Nitratidesulfovibrio vulgaris str. Hildenborough: one gene and its partner. The main gene of each other region encodes a partner of the protein of the gene in region 2 in a complex. Links are inferred from orthologs where the notes say so. Each region holds a gene or a part of one and is shown on either strand. Other genes may lie near its edges.

What was found.
Region 1: the proteins of carB (region 2) and carA are in contact, whole or in part, in a solved structure (PDB 1KEE), measured with the Escherichia coli proteins. The link is inferred for Nitratidesulfovibrio vulgaris str. Hildenborough from one-to-one orthologs.

Annotation. Positions count from the first base shown.
Region 1 is NC_002937.3:3,259,808-3,268,287, forward strand. Bases 1,616-4,613 are described here. They hold carA (glutamine-hydrolyzing carbamoyl-phosphate synthase small subunit), read right to left. Parts: upstream 3,680-4,613; coding sequence 2,552-3,679; downstream 1,616-2,551. Other genes in these bases: DVU_RS14640 (Crp/Fnr family transcriptional regulator), read right to left, coding at 1,616-1,650; DVU_RS14645 (tetratricopeptide repeat protein), read right to left, coding at 1,698-2,501; kdsB (3-deoxy-manno-octulosonate cytidylyltransferase), read right to left, coding at 3,676-4,434. In the rest of the region: DVU_RS14635 (fumarate reductase/succinate dehydrogenase flavoprotein subunit), read right to left, coding at 1-594; more of DVU_RS14640, read right to left, coding at 841-1,615; DVU_RS14660 (peptide chain release factor 3), read left to right, coding at 4,753-6,342; DVU_RS14665 (hypothetical protein), read left to right, coding at 6,607-7,209; DVU_RS14670 (Dabb family protein), read right to left, coding at 7,337-7,642; DVU_RS14675 (long-chain fatty acid--CoA ligase), read left to right, coding at 7,823-8,480. UniProt on the Escherichia coli protein: Small subunit of the glutamine-dependent carbamoyl phosphate synthetase (CPSase).
Region 2 is NC_002937.3:199,558-208,811, forward strand. Bases 104-3,875 are described here. They hold carB (carbamoyl-phosphate synthase large subunit), read right to left. Parts: upstream 3,538-3,875; coding sequence 304-3,537; downstream 104-303. Other genes in these bases: purF (amidophosphoribosyltransferase), read right to left, coding at 104-276; DVU_RS16740 (hypothetical protein), read right to left, coding at 3,790-3,875. Also shown: more of purF, read right to left, coding at 1-103; more of DVU_RS16740, read right to left, coding at 3,876-4,110; DVU_RS00795 (diheme cytochrome c), read left to right, coding at 4,132-4,536; DVU_RS00800 (cation diffusion facilitator family transporter), read left to right, coding at 4,597-5,508; DVU_RS00805 (ABC transporter ATP-binding protein), read right to left, coding at 5,793-6,806; DVU_RS00810 (ABC transporter ATP-binding protein), read right to left, coding at 6,817-7,803; DVU_RS00815 (ABC transporter permease), read right to left, coding at 7,806-8,726; DVU_RS00820 (ABC transporter permease), read right to left, coding at 8,728-9,254. UniProt on the Escherichia coli protein: Large subunit of the glutamine-dependent carbamoyl phosphate synthetase (CPSase).

The DNA of each region.
Region 1 (8,480 bases), 3.1 Mb from region 2 along the record:
ACTGCCGGTGCACATGATGACCGCCTTGGCGCGGCAGACGGTCACCTCGCCCGTACGCACGCCCAGCAGCACGGCACCGGTCACCCGCCCTTCATGAGTGAGCAGCCGCGTCGCCATGGTGCGGTCCATCGTGCGCACACCGAGTTCACGGCACTTCTTCGCCATGACGGGCTTGATGTCGCCACGCATCTCCGCGAGAAAACGCCCGAAGGGATGCAGTTGCTCGACGATGTAGCCACCTGCCGCATCCCGCGGGAACGTGGCCGCGCCCCATTCTTCGAGGTCGCGCAGGACTTCGAAGCTACGTTCGCCAAGCACGCGGTTCACCTTCTCGTCGAAGATGCCGTCGCTCATGGCGCGGATGGACTCGACATAGCTGTCCACATCGGCAACGCCGGGCACCACCACATTGTTGTAGGCGTCCATGCCACGACAGATGGAACCGCCACGGCGCACCGTCGCCTTGTCCACCACCAGCACATCACATGCCGGGTCGCGCAGCTTGGCCTTGATGGCAGCCATGGGCCCGGCCGTTCCTCCTCCTATGATGAGCAAGTCCGTATCTACGGACTGTAACGTCGTCGCATCGTGCATGTTTCCTCCCGCGGCGAAGCCGCCTGTCCATCCGTAGCGGCTCACGACGAGCGGTTCCGTAGCCTGGGCTACAGTGCGACGGCAAAAGCGGGACGACCGCGGCAGGCGGTGCCACGGACGCAACTCGACCCAAGACCTGATGGAGGCATGGGATTCATACGGGAGCGATCTGCCCTTGTGGTGGCGGGAAGGGGCTTGTGGAAACCCCAGACTCACCGTGTCGGGGCTATGGCGCGTTGTGGGGCGCTACGGCCAACGGTCTCCGTCACCGGACATTCCGGCACGCGCGACAAGTTCAGCCCCGTCGCAGACTTCGATGACCTTGCGGTTGAACTGCCCCAACACGCCAGCCCGCCGCAACCCGCCAAGCAGGTTGCTCACGGTGACACGGTGCAGCCCGAGATACCGGGCGACATCCTCATGCGTAAGTCCGGGATGGGAGAAAAGCGCGGATGCACCCGAATGGCAACGGGCTGGGCAGTCGGCGGGCCCCTCCGCCCCTTCGTCTCCGGTGCGGGGGTGTACCTCCGCCGCCGCATCCGTCAGGGCTTGTTCCACGGGCACGGGGTCGGAAGCCTCGGTGACGAGGTGCAGGATAAAACGACACAGGCGGGTTTCAAGGTCGCGTAACGTGGCATCGGCGATGTGCCGCCCGAAGACCCGGTGCCTATAGGCATCGCTTTCCAGCAGGTTGAGCAGCAACGACGGGTGGCGTTGCGCCACTTCGCCGTAGATGTAGTCACGGCCAAGGGCCACGGCGACCGTATGGCCCACACTCACGAATAGCGTCTCGGCAGGGGCCCGGTTGAAGAACGGGGACTGCCCGAAGATGGTACCGGGCAGGAAACCGAGCACATAGCGTTCGACGCCCTCCGGGGTGACCGCCTTCGCCACCACATGCCCCTCGAGGACATAGTGGAGGGCATCGACCCGGTCGCCCATCTGGTGGAAAATCTCACCTGTGCCGTACTCACGCGTCACCCCTCCCCCGAGGGCCTTGGCCCATGGAAGATTGAGACCGCGCAGAAGCGGCCCGTGGCAGCGTGGCAGACGCATGGAAGGCCCCCCGGCGAATCGCGTGCACGCAGTCATGCCCAGCACGGCTATCGTTGCAGCTTGCGCTCCGCAAACTCGAGCATCTTGCGCGCCTCGTCAAAGGCCGGATTCACCCGCAAGGCTGCGGCTGCGGCCTTGGCGACCTTGTCCCACCTTTGCCAGTCGACATACAGACGCCCGAGGTTGAAGAGCAGGTTGGGATCGTGCCCGGCGTATTGCAGGGCCCGAAGGTAGTACTTCTCGCCGGTCTCGAACCGCCCCAGACGACGCAGTGCGATGCCGATACGATTGTAGAGATGGATGGATTCGGGGCTCAGGTCGAGGGCCTGCGCGAGGTAGTCGAAGGCCTCTTCGTAGCGCCCGGCCTTGAGAAAGCGCTCGCCTATCTCGCCACGCAGTTGCGGGTCGTCCTTGAACTCGTGGGAAAGCTGGCGGAAAACGGCGGCTGCCGCATCGAACTCCTGCGCGTCAAGATGCGCCTGCCCCTGTTCGAGACCTGCGGCCTTGCGGGCGTCCAGCGCAGCCAGTTGCTCTTGAGCCTCGGTGACGGCGGCGTTGTTCACCGCCGTCACCAGCTCACGGATGATGTCCAGCAGTTCCTTCTCGGAACCCGGCAGATATTCGATCTTGAGGGGGAAGAGCGCACGCAACCCGGCATCATTGTTCAGATGATGGGCCGCATCGGCGAACATGCGTTCGAACTCTTCACGTTCGGCACGCATGAGCGGACTTTTCAGCACGATGACCAGCGCGGACTGGAATGCCTGTGCGGCGGGCATCACCTTTCCCTGCCGCAGGTAGCCCCGAATCTGCGACAACTGCTGCCGCGCCCTCGTCAGTTCAGCCGACATCTCTCCCCCGTTGCTTCATCGCCCGCGTTCGTCGCGGACGGTGTGCGGCTTTAGCAGCCTGCCGCCTCACGCACCATGTTCCTGAACCGGGCGAAGAAGTACCGGCTGTCGTTGGGGCCGGGGCTCGCCTCGGGGTGGTGCTGGACGGCGATGACGGGCTTCGTCTTATGGGCGAATCCCTCAAGGGTGCCGTCGTTGAGGTTCACATGGGTGATTTCTACGTCAGTGAGGCTGTCGATGTCCACGCAGAAGCCGTGATTCTGTGAAGATATCTCGATGCGCCCCGTGGTGAGGTCCTTCACGGGGTGGTTGCAGCCATGATGACCGAACTTGAGCTTCATGGTGCGCCCGCCAAGGGCATGGCCGAGAAGCTGATGCCCGAGACAGATGCCCGCCGTGGGGTAGGTCTGCGCCAGCTTCGCGATTTCGGCGATCTCATCCTTCAGTGTTGCCGGGTCGCCGGGGCCGTTGGAGAGAAAGACGGCCTGTGCGCCCACCGCCGCCACGTCAGCGGCCTTGAAGGACGGGGGCACAACCAGCATGTCGAAGCCCTGCTGGGCGAGAAGGCGCAGGATGTTCCACTTGATGCCGAAGTCGTACACCACGAGACGCGGCCCCTTGCCGACCCATGCGCAACCGCCGGGTTCGAGGGTCACGGCCTGCGGACGCTCACCGTCCCAGCGATAGGGGGCTGCGGGGGCGACGCGGGTGACGAGGTTCTGCCCCTCCATGGACGGCAGGGCACGAGCGCGTTCGACAAGACGCGCCGGGTCGGTCTCCTGCGTGGAGATGACGCCCCGCATGGCACCGTGGATGCGCAGATGGCGCGTGAGTGCCCGCGTGTCGATGCCTTCGATGCCCATCACGCCGTGCCGCTTGAGGTAGTCGGGCAGCGATATCTCGGAACGCCAGTTGGAGGGCACCTTGCAGCATTCCTTGACGATGAACGCCTCGACGTGCACCTTGCCCGATTCCATGTCCTCGCGGGTAACGCCATAGTTGCCCACCAGCGGATAGGTCATGCAGACCATCTGCCCTGCGTAGGAAGGATCCGTAAGGACTTCCTGATAGCCGGTCATGCCGGTGTTGAAGATCGCCTCGCCCCCCGTCTCGCCGGGGCCGGTGAAGGAACGTCCCTCAAGCACGAAGCCGTCTTCCAGTGCCAGCAATGCTCTCATCCGTCGTTCTCCCTCAGCAGGTTGATGATCACGTCGATGTCTTCGGGCCTGTCCACGCCGTGGGTACGGTAGGTGGTAGGCACCACACGAATGGCTATACCGTTCTCGAGCAGCCGCAGCTGTTCGAGTTTCTCAGTCTGTTCAAGTCGTGAAGGCGGTAGCTGCGTGAAACGCCGCAGCGCCTCCATGCGGAAGGCGTACAGCCCGATATGGCCGAGACGCCCTGCGGTATCGCCCCCGACATCCCCGTCGCGCACGAAGGGTATGTCCGCCCGCGAGAAATAGAGGGCATCGCCGTTGGCGGCGACCACGACCTTGACCCTGTCGGGGCTTTGCGCCTCTTGGGCTGACAGGGCCATGGCCAGCGTGGCGACGCGCACCGATGCGTCGGCGAACGGGGCCACAAGCTGGTCGAGCATGCGCGGGTCGAGTGCCGGTTCATCACCCTGTATGTTGACCACCACCGCGTCATCGGGCACGCCGAGGCGCATGGCGGCCTCGTGTACCCGGTCGGTGCCGCTCGGGTGATGCTCCGCCGTCATGACACAGGGGACGCCGAGTACATTCGCGGCGTCCGCGATGCGGGCGTCGTCGGTGGCGAGGGCCACCTCGTCGAAGGCCGCACAACGCCGTGCCCTGTCGTAGACATGCCAGAACATGGGCCTGCCCAAGATCTCGGCAAGGGGCTTGCCCGGAAAGCGCGACGAAGCGTAGCGCGCTGGGATGATGCCGTAGCAGGTTCGGGGTGCGCTCATCTGCGGAACTGTGCTGGTTCGGGGTGCTGGGCGAGGATGCCCCGGCGCGATGCGCGGGCCCTGAAATCGCCCCGCCGCGCCAGCGGCAGGACATGTCGCCCTGAAACTTATGGAACATAACAACTTCACGCCCTTTCGGAAAGACCCCGCAGCAAAAAACATCCATCACATTGACAACAAAGACTTTTTGACATGAGCCCGCCATGCCGCAGCCTCGTCACAGCCTTGACCGCGCGGCCCGGCTGTAGCATAACGCCGCCACCGGGCACCCCGTCCGGCCCCCCTTCATTCCGCATCTTTCTATGGAAGGCATCACACGTGAGCACCAGACTCGAACGTGAAGTGGCGCGCAGGCGCACCTTCGCCATCATCAGCCACCCCGACGCAGGCAAGACAACCCTCACCGAAAAGCTGCTGCTCTTCGGCGGGGCCATCCAGATGGCTGGCGCGGTCAAGGCCCGCAAGTCGGGTCGTCACGCCACGTCGGACTGGATGGCCATGGAACGCGAACGCGGCATCTCGGTGACCACTTCCGTGATGCAGTTCCCCTACGGCGACCACATGGTCAACCTGCTCGACACGCCGGGCCACCAGGACTTCTCCGAAGACACCTACCGCGTGCTCACCGCCGTGGACTCGGCACTGGTGGTCATCGACGTCGCCAAGGGGGTCGAGGCACAGACCCGCAAGCTCATGGACGTATGCCGCCTGCGCGACACCCCGGTCATGACCTTCATCAACAAACTCGACCGCGACGGTCTGCCGCCGCTCGATGTCATGGCCGACATCGAAGAGAACCTGCGCATCGAATGCGTGCCGCTCACGTGGCCCATCGGCATGGGGTCCGACTTCAAGGGCACCTACAACCTGCTCAAGCGCGAACTCCATCTCTTCTCGGCCAGCCACCACGGGCGCATTCAGGAAGGCATCCTCATCCGCGACCTTGACGACCCGCTGCTCGACGAACATCTCGGGCCGCAGGCCGACGCCCTGCGCATGGACCTTGCCCTGCTCGAAGAGGCGGGCACGCCGTTCTCACGCGAGAAGTACCTCCGGGGCGAGCAGACCCCCGTCTTCTTCGGTTCCGCCATCAACAACTTCGGCGTGCGTGAACTGCTCGACAACTTCGTCGACCTCGCCCCCGCCCCTCGGCCTCGCCCGGCCATCACGCGCGAGGTGTCTCCGCATGAGGAGAGCTTCACCGGCGTCGTGTTCAAGATTCAGGCGAACATGGATAAGGCCCACCGCGACCGCATGGCCTTCATGCGCATCTGCTCAGGCACGTTCACCCGCGGCATGAAGCTGCGCCATCACCGTGTGGGCAAGGACGTGACCGTGGCCAATGCCACCATATTCCTCGCGCAGGACAGGTCGGGCGTCGAAGAGGCCTTCCCCGGCGACATCATCGGCATCCCCAACCACGGCACCATCAAGATAGGCGACACCTTCACCGAATCGAAGGAAGAGCTGAAGTTCACCGGCATCCCCAGCTTCTCGCCGGAACATTTCCGCCGAGTGCGGCTGCGCAATCCGCTCAAGGCCAAGCAGTTGCAGAAGGGCCTGGAGCAATTGGCGGAAGAGGGCGCGGTGCAGCTTTTCAGGCCGCAGGTCAACAACGACTACATCCTCGGTGCCGTGGGCGTGTTGCAGTTCGACGTCATCATCTCGCGCCTGCATGACGAATACTCCGTCGAGGCGGCCTACGAACCGTGCTCCATCCACACCGCCCGGTGGCTGCACTGCAACGACCGCAAGGTGTTCGCCGAATTCTGCGACTACTATTCCGCCGAACTCGCCATAGACGCCGAGGGAGCACTGGCCTATCTCGCCCCCAACCCGTGGCGGCTCGAATCGGCCATGGAACGCTATCCCGCCGTGGAATTCCGGACCACCCGCGAGATACGCTAGGGTTGCGACAGCACAAGAGGGGCATCGACGATGCCCCTCTTTTTTTGCGCCCGCATTCTGACGCACGGCAGACGTCAAGGGCCGCAAAGCGATGCTCCGTCTCTGTTCCTCTGCCGCAAGACGCGCAGCCTCCCATATGCAAACGGGGGCGAGCGGCGTTGTGCAGGCCATCAGGGCTCCTCCAACGCAGTATCGCAATCGTCGTTGCACGGCACACGGTCACCGTGCATTGCGTTTTCCCGTCTGAAGGTGTTATGGTGAGCCATGGTTGACAACTTTTCCATGCAGCGCAAGGTGCTGCAACAGAGAGGCCCCATGACGACCTGCAACAGACTTTTCGGTTGCCTGATTCTTGTGGCGTCCCTGCTTCTTCCCGTAAGTGCACACGCGGCCGACCTTGGCGATATAGCCGATTCGCTCGGGACACTCGGCGACCTCATCAACGAAGCCGACCGGGCACGGGAACGCTTCGAGCAACGGCAAAGCGACCGCAGTTACGAACGGGAATGGCGCGACAGGGAGTACCGCCTCGAAGAGGGGCGCATCGACACCCTCGCCCGCAAGGCCGGTGTCTCCCGCGACCGCATCCGTGACATGCGCCGCGACGGGGCAAGCTGGACGGACATCTGCCGACGCTACGACCTCGACCCGCGCACCATCGGCTACGGTACACGCACCTACCGCGGGTACGACAGGGAACACGACGATGACCTCTACCGCGGCTACTACCGCGACCACCCGCATGGCGGGCCTCCCGGCCTGATGAAGAAGGGCGGCATGCCCCCCGGACAGGCGAAGAAGAATCAGGATTACGATGATGACGCCCCCGGCAAGGGCAACAAGGGTAAAGGCAAACACAAAGACTGATCGGGGGCTGCGATGTATGCCGCCCGATGCAGCCGCGCCCACTGAGCGGCTGCCACTCCCGCACCCTCTGAACACCAAGGGGCGATACCGCGAGGTACCGCCCCTTTCTGCTGTCCGACGCCGATCGCTAGACGATGAAGTCGATGGCCTTGCGCGAGGCCACGATCTTCTTGATGAACTCCACGCACTTCATATGTTCGGGATGCTCGGCGTAAGCCTTCAGCCCCTCGGCATCGTCGTGCGTCGACAGGAGGATGATCTGGCAGGGTTCGGTGGTGCTGCCCAGAAATTCCATGGACACGTCGATGGAGCGCAACGAGGGGATGCGTCCTTCGAGACCGCGCAGCATCTCCAGCATCTTGCGGCCATTCTCGGCCCCGGTAGCGCCTTCGGCCTCATCCTTGAGTGTCCACCAGACGATGTGCTTGAGCATGTGTACCTCTATCGGTTGGAGTGATGGTCTGCCCAACGCCATATGCGCGCCGGGGCCCGTGGTCAACCGCCCCCTGACGTGCGCTACGGGCGACGGCAGCGGGCACTCGCAGCCCTTGCGCGGGATTGCAGCCCGCGCCGGATTGCCTTACACCCTTGGAACCCCACCCAAGGAGCCGACATGGAAGAACTTAGCCTCTACACGTTGCGGCATGTGCTCGAACGCAGTGCCGTCCTGTATGCCGACCAGCCCTCGCTCTCACAGCTTGGCTGCGAACCGCTGACCTTCCGCGACCTGCACGACCACGCAGAACACCTCGCCCTGTGGCTGCGTGACAACGGCGTCGGCACTGGCGACCGGGTGGCGCTCCTTGCCGAGAACAGCCCCAACTGGGGCATCGCCTACTTCGCCATCACCGGCATGGGTGCGATTGCCGTGCCCATCCTTCCCGAATTCCACGCCGACGCGGTGCAGCACATCCTGCGCCACTCTGAAGCCAAGGCGGTGTTCGTATCCGAACGCCTCTTCCCCAAACTGGAAGAGGGTGAGGGCATCGCCGACAGCCTCATGTGCATCAGCATGGAGACGTTCCAGTCCATCGCACAGGGAACCACGCGCGACATGCTTCGCGAACTCAAGTCAAAAGGTCTGCGTGAATTCCGCAAGCTGCGCGACAAGGCGAAGCGACTCGCCAACATGGCCGACGCAGCCCCTGCGGAGGACGACGTCGCAGCCATCATCTACACGTCAGGCACGACGGGCCATTCCAAGGGGGTCGTACTGACCCACCGCAACATCGTCTGGGACGCCGATGCCGTGAAGAGCATCGTGAAACTTG
Region 2 (9,254 bases):
CGGCTGCGCGTTGCGGATGAGCGACGCGCCCGTGGTGGAGTACCGGATATGCCCGATGGCGATGTCGCCCTTGAGTTCCTTGCCGAGGTGGCGTTCGTTGAAGACCTCGGGCACGAGACCCATGCCGCGGTGTTCACGCAGTTTCTGTCCGTCCCACGTCACGATGCCGGCGCTCTCCTGCCCGCGGTGTTGCAGGGCGTAGAGGCCGAAGTAGGAAAGACGGGCGGCCTCGGCATGGTTGTAGATGCCGAAGATGCCGCAGTAATGCCGGATCATGGCTCCCCCTTCTTCAGGAATGACGGCCTACAGGCCGTAGTATTCCTGAAGGCTCTTCACGTTCACGCCGCAGGTGCGGCTGGCTGCGATGGACTTGGCGATGGCACGCGCCCCGGAGACCGTGGTGCTGTAAGGCACGCCGTACATGAGTGTGGCCTGCCTGATGGACTTCGAGTCCTGCACGGTGCGCTTGCCCGATGCCGTGTTCACCACGAGGGCGATGTCGCCGTTCTTGATCATGTCGACGATGTTCGGACGCCCTTCGTAGACCTTGTTGACGTGGGTCGTGGGTACGCCATGCTCCTTGAGCAGCTTCGCCGTACCGGCGGTGGCCACGATTTCGAAGCCAAGGTCGGCGAAGATGCGCGCCACGTCGGGCACCAGCGTCTTGTCGCGGTCGTTGACCGAGATGAACACCTTGCCCTGCTGCGGCAGACGCTGTCCGCCCGCAAGCTGGCCCTTCAGGTACGCTTCTTCGAAGGTGGGCGCAATGCCCATGACTTCACCGGTGGAGCGCATTTCAGGGCCAAGCAGGATGTCCACGCCGGGGAAGCGGTTGAACGGGAAGACAGACTCCTTCACGGAGACGTAGCCCGAACGGCGCATGGACCACGGGTCGAGTTCCTTCAGGGTCTTGCCGAGCATCACCTGCGTCGCGAGGCGCGGCAGCGGCACGGCTGTGGCCTTGGAGACGAAGGGCGCGGTGCGCGAGGCGCGGGGGTTGACTTCAAGGATGAAGATGACGCCGTCCTTCACCGCGAACTGGATGTTCATGAGGCCCACCACGCGCAGTTCCTTGGCGAGGGCCACGGTCTGGCGGGAAATCTCGTCGGTGATGGACGAGGGCAGGCTGTAGGGGGGGATTGAACAGGCCGAGTCGCCGGAGTGGATGCCCGCCTCTTCGATGTGTTCCATGATGCCAGCCACGTAGACGTCGGTGCCGTCGGAGAGGGCGTCCACGTCCACCTCGGTGGCGTTCTCGAGGAACTTGTCGAGCAGGATGGGGTGCTCGGGGGCTTCACCCACCGAGTTCTGGAAGTAGGAGGTCAGCTGTTCCTCGTCGTAGACGATCTCCATGGCGCGCCCGCCCAGCACGTAGCTGGGACGCACCACCACGGGGTAGCCGATGGAGTTGGCGCCGGCGATGGCCTGCCTGAGGTTCATGACCGTGGCGTTGGCGGGCTGGCGCAGGTCGAGCTTGTGGATGAGCGCCTGGAAGCGTTCGCGGTCTTCGGCGCGGTCGATGGCGTCGGGCGAGGTGCCGAGAATGGGCACGCCTGCGCGTTGCAGCGGTACGGCGAGGTTCAGCGGGGTCTGTCCGCCGAACTGCACGATGACGCCGTCGGGCTTCTCCGCCTCGATGATGTGCATGACATCCTCGAAGGTGAGCGGCTCGAAGTACAGGCGGTCGGAGGTGTCATAGTCGGTGGAGACCGTCTCGGGGTTGGAGTTGACCATGATGGCCTGCACGCCCATCTCCTTCAGCGCGAAGGAGGCGTGACAGCAGCAGTAGTCGAACTCGATGCCCTGCCCGATGCGGTTGGGGCCGCCACCGAGGATGATCACCTTGCGGCGCGACTCGGCCTCGATTTCGTGGCCCGTCTCGTAGGTGGAATAGTAGTAGGGGGTGTAGGCCTCGAACTCGCTGGCGCAGGTGTCCACGAGGTAATAGGTGGGGCGTATGCCCGTGGCGTCGCGCAGGGCGCGTACGTCCGATTCGGGCCGCTTCCACATCTCGGCCAGCTGCCTGTCGGAGAATCCGTATTCCTTGGCGCGGCGCAGCAGGGTCACCAGTTCGCCATTGTCGGGGGTCATGGAGTTGGCGAGGGCGAAGTCGCGCAGGTCGCCTTCCATGTCGACCAGTTCGCGCATCTGGCGCAGGAACCACGGGTCGATGTTGGTGATTTCATGGATGTCGTCGATGGTCATGCCCGAGAGCATGGCGAGACGGACGTAGAAGATGCGGCGCGAGTTCGGCGTGCGCAGCTTGGCGACGATCTCCTCATGTTCGGGGAGCTTGTCGCGGAAGCGCGAGCCAAGGCCCGGTGCGCCCACCTCGAGCGAGCGCAGCCCCTTCTGGAGCGACTCCTTGAAGGTGCGGCCTATGGACATGGCCTCTCCCACGCTCTTCATGGCGGTGGTGAGTTCGTCGCGTGCGCCGGGGAACTTCTCGAAGGTGAAGCGCGGAATCTTGGTGACCACGTAGTCGATGGTCGGCTCGAAGCTGGCCATCGTCTCGCGGGTGATGTCGTTGGGTATCTCGTCGAGGGTGTAGCCCACGGCGAGCTTGGCGGCGATCTTGGCGATGGGGAAGCCCGTGGCCTTGGATGCCAGAGCGGAGGAGCGCGACACGCGGGGGTTCATCTCGATGACCACCATGTCGCCGTTGTCCGGGTTGATGCCGAACTGCACGTTGGAGCCGCCCGTCTCGACGCCTATCTCGCGCATGATGGCGATGGAGGCGTCACGCATCATCTGGTACTCGACATCGGTCAGGGTCTGTGCCGGGGCCACGGTGATGGAGTCGCCCGTGTGCACGCCCATGGGGTCGAAGTTCTCGATGGAGCAGATGATGACGCAGTTGTCGGCCTTGTCGCGCATGACCTCCATCTCGTATTCCTTCCAGCCGAGCACGGACTGCTCGATCATCACCTCGCTGGTGATGCTGGCGGTGAGACCGCGCGAGGCGATCTCTTCGAGGTCTTCCATGTTGTAGGCGATGCCGCCGCCCGTGCCGCCCATGGTGAACGCGGGGCGGATGATGAGCGGAAAGGGCATCTCCGTTCCGAGGCGACGCACGTCGTCCATGGAACGGGCGATGCCGCTGGCAGGCACCTTGAGGCCGATGTTGGCCATGGCAAGGCGGAACAGCTCGCGGCTTTCGGCCTTCTCGATGACCGCACGGTTGGCGCCGATGAGCTCCACGCCGCATTCATCCAGCACACCGGAGGCCGCCAGCGCGAGGGCCGTGTTCAGGCCCGTCTGCCCGCCCAGCGTGGGCAGCAGCGCGTCGGGACGCTCCTTGCGGATGATGGCGGCCACCGTCTCGGGCTCGATGGGCTCGATGTAGGTACGGTCGGCGAGACCGGGGTCGGTCATGATGGTGGCGGGGTTCGAGTTGACCAGCACCACCTCGTAACCCTCTTCCTTGAGGGCCTTCACGGCCTGTGTGCCGGAGTAGTCGAACTCGCAGGCCTGCCCGATGATGATGGGGCCGGACCCGATGACCATAATCCGCTTCAAGTCTGTGCGTTTGGGCATGTCGCTTCGTGTGGGGTGAAAGGTTGTCCGCGGGGCTGCAAGGCGGAGAAATCCTGACGGTACGAAGCGGAAGGAGGCGAACGCCCACGGAAGGGGGCGCGGGGGAGATGCCGTCCGCCCGCGATTGCGCCAGCGGGCCGCCCTCGGTACGCGCCGGTCAGCAATCTCCCTACCATATACCGGCAGGGGGTGACATGCAAGGGGCACAAGCCTTGGGCGCAGGTGACGCATCTCTGTATCCCGTTTCTGCAATCAGGCTTCGCTTGCGCCAAGGTGGCTCGTTGCCGTGTGATGATAATGCCGAAAGTCATTGCGTGTCGCGACGCTTGATGTGTACTGTGAGTGCAGTGCTACTGATGCAATATCTGCTTTGATGTTGTCATGATAATCACTTTCTTTTTCTTCATGGCAATGATTATCATCGATAGGAGTTGAGTAGTGCATCGCATTGGCATGAAATTGCAATGTGGTATCATATTCACTGTCCTGACAGGCTCCCTTGCCTGTCTGCACGGTTTTGACGTTGATGCATATGCTGATGACGGAAGACACGATAGGCATGGGGAACGACATGCATGGTCAACTGTGTCAAAAATGCCTGATGTTTATGTGAAATCTTGCGGAGGGTGCCACATGGCGTACCCTGCTGTACTGTTGGCGCATGAGGGATGGGCATCCATCGTCGGTTCAGCAAGCGACCATTTCGGGACGGTGGTCGAGATGTCTCCTGCGCAGCAGCAGGCTGTCGCCGCCTATCTTTCCGATAACGCGGCCGACAGGTCCGGCACCAAACTGGGCCGGAAGATCGCCCGTTCCATGTCTGATGGGAACGTGTCGCGCATCACGGAAGTGCCCTACATCAGGCACAAGCATCGCGATATCGGGGCTGCCGTGCTGACCAGGGAAAGTGTAGGCGGGCTGGCGAACTGCATTGCCTGTCATCCCGGGGCAACTGGCGGGCAGTTCGATGATGACGACGTGGCGATTCCGACGGACTGATACGGGCGCATGGCACGAGCAGGCCACCATTCACTTTGACTGCGGAAGGATGTGCGACGGATGATGTCTGAACAGCGCAGGGCTATCGCCTTGTCCCTCGTGTGCGGTGTGTGCATCCTCGTCCTGAAGATGCTCGCGTATCTCGTGACAGATTCAGCGGCACTCATGTCGGATGCATTCGAGTCCATCGTGAATGTGGTGGCGAGTGCTTTTACCATGTGGACCCTGTATGTGGCGCAGACGCCGCCGGACAGGCGCCATCCCTATGGGCATGGGCGAGTCGAGTTCTTCGCCGTGTTCTTCGAAGGGGCTCTCGTCATTGTTGCCGCACTGGGCATTATCGTCGCAGCGGCGCCTCGTATCATCGAACCGCGCGCAATGGTGCAGCTTGACATCGGCCTTGGGCTATCGGTCGTCGCCTCTGCCATCAACCTCGTTCTCGGCCTTTATCTCATCCGTGTGGGACGGCGCGAAGACAGGCTGGCACTCGTTGCCGACGGTAAGCACATCATAACTGACGTGTACACGACCGGTGGGGTGCTTGCGGGTTTGCTGCTCGTCCATGCCACAGGATGGCTGTGGCTCGACGGGGCCATCGCATGCGTCGTGGCCCTGCACATCCTCGGAGCGGGGTATGGGCTCGTAAGGGAGGCGGTGCGTGGACTCATGAACGAGCGCGACGAGAAGCTGCTGCTGCGTATCGAGGATGTCCTCAGACGCCATGAGCAGGATGACGGGATTGCAACGCATGATATCCGGGCATGGAGGTCGGGCCGGGACATCCATGTCGACCTGCATCTCGTGCTGCCCCGGCATATGACCATGGAGCAGGCACAGGCGCGCGCCACGGTCGTCGAAGATATCCTGCGGGGCCAGATTCCCCATGTCGTCGAGGTACTTGTGCGGGCCGAGGCCTGCGATGAGGCACAGTGCAGCGCCTGCCGCCATGCTGGCAGGTGCCATGAGAGGTAGGGGCCCTGCGTACGGTTCAGGGATTACGGGGTATTGGCAGCAGATGGCGTGTCGCTCCGGTGCCGCGGGCGGTGCGTAGCCTGCGGGGGGGCGTAACACATGACTTAAGCCCGGCGCTGGCCTAGCGTATCCCCGGCAGGTCGTACCCCCCGGCAGGGGATGCCACGTGGCCCACAGCGTGCGGGTGCGACTTCGTGTCGCTCAATGGAAAGGCCCGCATGTATGCGGGCCCTTCGTTTGTCTTTATGGGGGGGCAGTCACGGGGCAACCCGCGAGGCGCGCAGCTAGATGCGGCCTTCCTCCACGGCGTGACATGCCACCAGAGCACCGCCGGGCTGCGGCAGGGCGCGGGGCACCTCGTTCATGCAGCGCTTGTCGGCGTGGGGGCAGCGACCGTGGAAGACGCAGCCCGAAGGCAGGTTGATGGGCGTGGGCACGTCACCGGAGAGGCGGATGTGCTTCAGGCCCTTCTGCCCGATACGCGGAATGGCGGAGAGCAATGCCTGCGTATACGGGTGGCGCGGTGAACCGAACAGGTCTTCGCTGGTGGCGAGTTCACACAGTGAACCGAGGTACATGACCGCCACACGGGTGGAGATGTGCTCCACCACCGAGAGGTCGTGGCTGATGAACAGGTAGGTCAGGTTGCGCTGTTCCTGCATGTCCATCATCAGGTTCAGCACCTGCGCCTGAATGGAGACGTCCAGTGCGGAGATGGGTTCGTCCGCCACGATGAACTCGGGGTCGACGGCAAGGGCGCGGGCGATGGATATGCGCTGGCGTTGCCCGCCCGAGAACTCATGCGGATAGCGCGTGGCCCACACAGGGTTGATGCCCACCTGTTCCATGACGGCGGCGACCCTGTCGAGCACTTCGCCTTCGCCGATGCCGGGGTTGTGGAAGCGGATGGGTTCTTCGAGAATCTGGTTCACGCGCATACGCGGGTTGAGCGAGGCGTAAGGGTCCTGGAAGACCATCTGCATGCGGGTGCGGTAGGGCAGCATCTCCGTGTCGGAGAGGTGGTCGATGCGCCGGTCACGGTAGTGGATTTCGCCGGAATTGGGGCGGTACAGGCCGATGACCGTGCGTGCGAGGGTCGATTTGCCGCAGCCCGATTCACCGACAACGCTGAGGGTCTCGCCCTCGTTGATGGTGAACGAGACGTCGTTGACCGCATGGACGACAGTGCGCTTGCGGACGATGCCGGAGCCGGTGAGCCTGAGCTGGTCGAGAAAGCCGCCGGAGATGTCGAAGTGCTTGACGACATTGCGCAGGTTGAGAAGAGGTTTCTGTTGCATCGTAACTCCGCTAGTCCAGCAGGTGGCACGCCACAAGTCCGCCGTTGCGCTTGGGCAGGAGGCGCGGCCGCGAGGTGCGGCACACGTCCTGACACAGCTCGCAACGGTTGTGGAAGGGACAGATGCCGTGCGCGATCTCGGAGAGGCTGGGCATGGCACCCGGAATCTGGTTCAGGCGATGCCGCTTGCCCACGCAGCCCCCGCCACAGCTGTTGCCCTGCGGCAGGGCGGCGAGCAGCCCCTTGGTGTAGGGGTGCTGCGGGTCGGCCACGATGCGCGCGGTCTCGCCCATCTCCACGATGCGGCCCGCGTACATGACGGCTATCTTCTGCGTCACCTGCGAGACCACGCCGAGGTCGTGCGTGATGAGGATGAGACCCATCTTCTCGGACTCGCACAGTTCAAGCAGCAGGTCCATGATCTCGGCCTGAATGGTCACGTCGAGGGCCGTTGTCGGTTCGTCGGCGATGATGAGGCTCGGCGAGGTGAGCAGGGCTATGGCGATGACGATGCGCTGGCGCATGCCGCCGGAGAACTCGTGCGGGTACTGCTTGAGCCGCTTCTCGGGCGAGGGGATGTAGACCTTGCGCAGCTTGTCGAGGGCGATCTCTTCCGCCTCGCGGCGGCTCATCTTCTGGTGCGCGAGAATCGTCTCCACCATCTGCGAGCCGATGGTGAGCACCGGGTTCAGCGTCATCATGGGATCCTGGAAGATCATGCTGATGCGGTTGCCGCGGATGTCACGCAGCGTTTCGGCATCGGTGGTGACGAGGTCGTTACCCTCGAACAGCACCGAGCCACCGGCGATGAAGCCGGGCTTGCTGATGAGGTTGATGATGGAGAAGCCGGTGACGGACTTGCCCGCTCCCGACTCGCCCACAAGTCCGAGACGTTCGCCACGGCCCAGCGTGAACGAGACGTCGTTCACGGCGGTGAGCGCTTCGTCGCGGAGAGCGAACTTGACGGTGAGGTTCTGGACGTCGAGCAACGCTTCCATGGCTAGTCCTTGTAAAGCTTGGGATTGAGGAAGTCGCGCAGCCAGTCACCGAGCAGGTTGATGGACAGCACCAGCAGAATGAGCATGATGCCCGGGAAGAGCGTTATCCACCAGCTTCCGCTGAAGAAGTACTGGAAGCCCGACTTGATGAGCGAACCGAGCGAAGGCTGCGTGACCGGCATCCCGAGACCCAGGAACGACAGGGCCGCCTCGCTCATGACCGCGTTGGCCACCTGCACCGTGGAGATGACAAGCACCGGGGTGAGCGTGTTGGGCAGGATGTGCCGCAGCATGATGCGCCGTGCCGGAAGGCCGATGACGCGCGCCGCCTCGACGTATTCCTTCTTCTTCTCGGCCAGCACCGAGGCGCGTACGGTACGCGCTATCTGGGGCCATTCCGAAAGGCCGATGACGAAGATGAGGAAGGGCACGGCCACCTCTTCGTAGCGGCCCACGCCCACGACCATCTGCAGGATGGCGCCGAAGAAGATGGCCACCATGTAGGACGAGAACGAAAGCTGCACGTCGGCCACGCGCATGAGGATGGAGTCGATGCGCTTGCTGCCGTAGCCGGACACGAGACCCACGAAGATGCCGATGACGGATTGCAGGGCCACGGCGCCAAGGCCGATGACCAGCGAAACGCGCATCCCGTAAAGCATGGCCGAGAGGATGTCGCGGCCCTGGTTGTCGGTGCCCAGCAGGAAGTCGGCGGTGCCTTCGGGCTTCCATGCGGGCGGAAGTTCCGCGTTCATGATGTCGAGGGTCGCACCGTCATAGGGCGAATGGGGGGCGATGAGCGGCGCGAGAATGGCCGACACGGCAAGGATGAACAGCAGCGCGAAGCTGCCCACGGCCACGGGGTCGCGCAGGAAGCTGTAGAGGAAGTACGACTTGCGGAAGCGTCTGATGAGGGCGACCATGCTATTTCCTCCCCGCGATGCGGACCATGGGGTTCACCAGACCGTAGACGATGTCGACCACGGTGTTCACCGTCACGAAGATGGCGCCGCAGAAGATGAGGTACGCCACAAGCAGCGAGGTGTCGGCGCGTTCCACGGCGTCGATGAACATGAAGCCCATGCCCTGCCACTGGAAGACCGTCTCGGTGAGGATGGTGAAGGCGATCATGGTGCCAAGCTGCACCCCGCCGACGGTGATGACCGGCAGCAGCGTGTTCTTGAAGGCGTGAACCATGATGACGCGCCATGTCTTAAGGCCCTTGGCGCGGGCGAATTTGACGTACTCGGTCTCGAGCACTTCCTTCATCTCGGCGCGGATGAGGCGGATGAAGAGCGGCAGCATGATGGAGGAGAGCGAGATGCCGGGCAGGATGATGTGCTTGAAATTGGCCCACGTGGTGAGGTTCGTGTCCCATGAGCCGATGACGTGCTCAGGGTTGCCGCGCCCGAAAGAGGGCAGCCAGCCGAGGTTCACCGAGAAGATGTAGA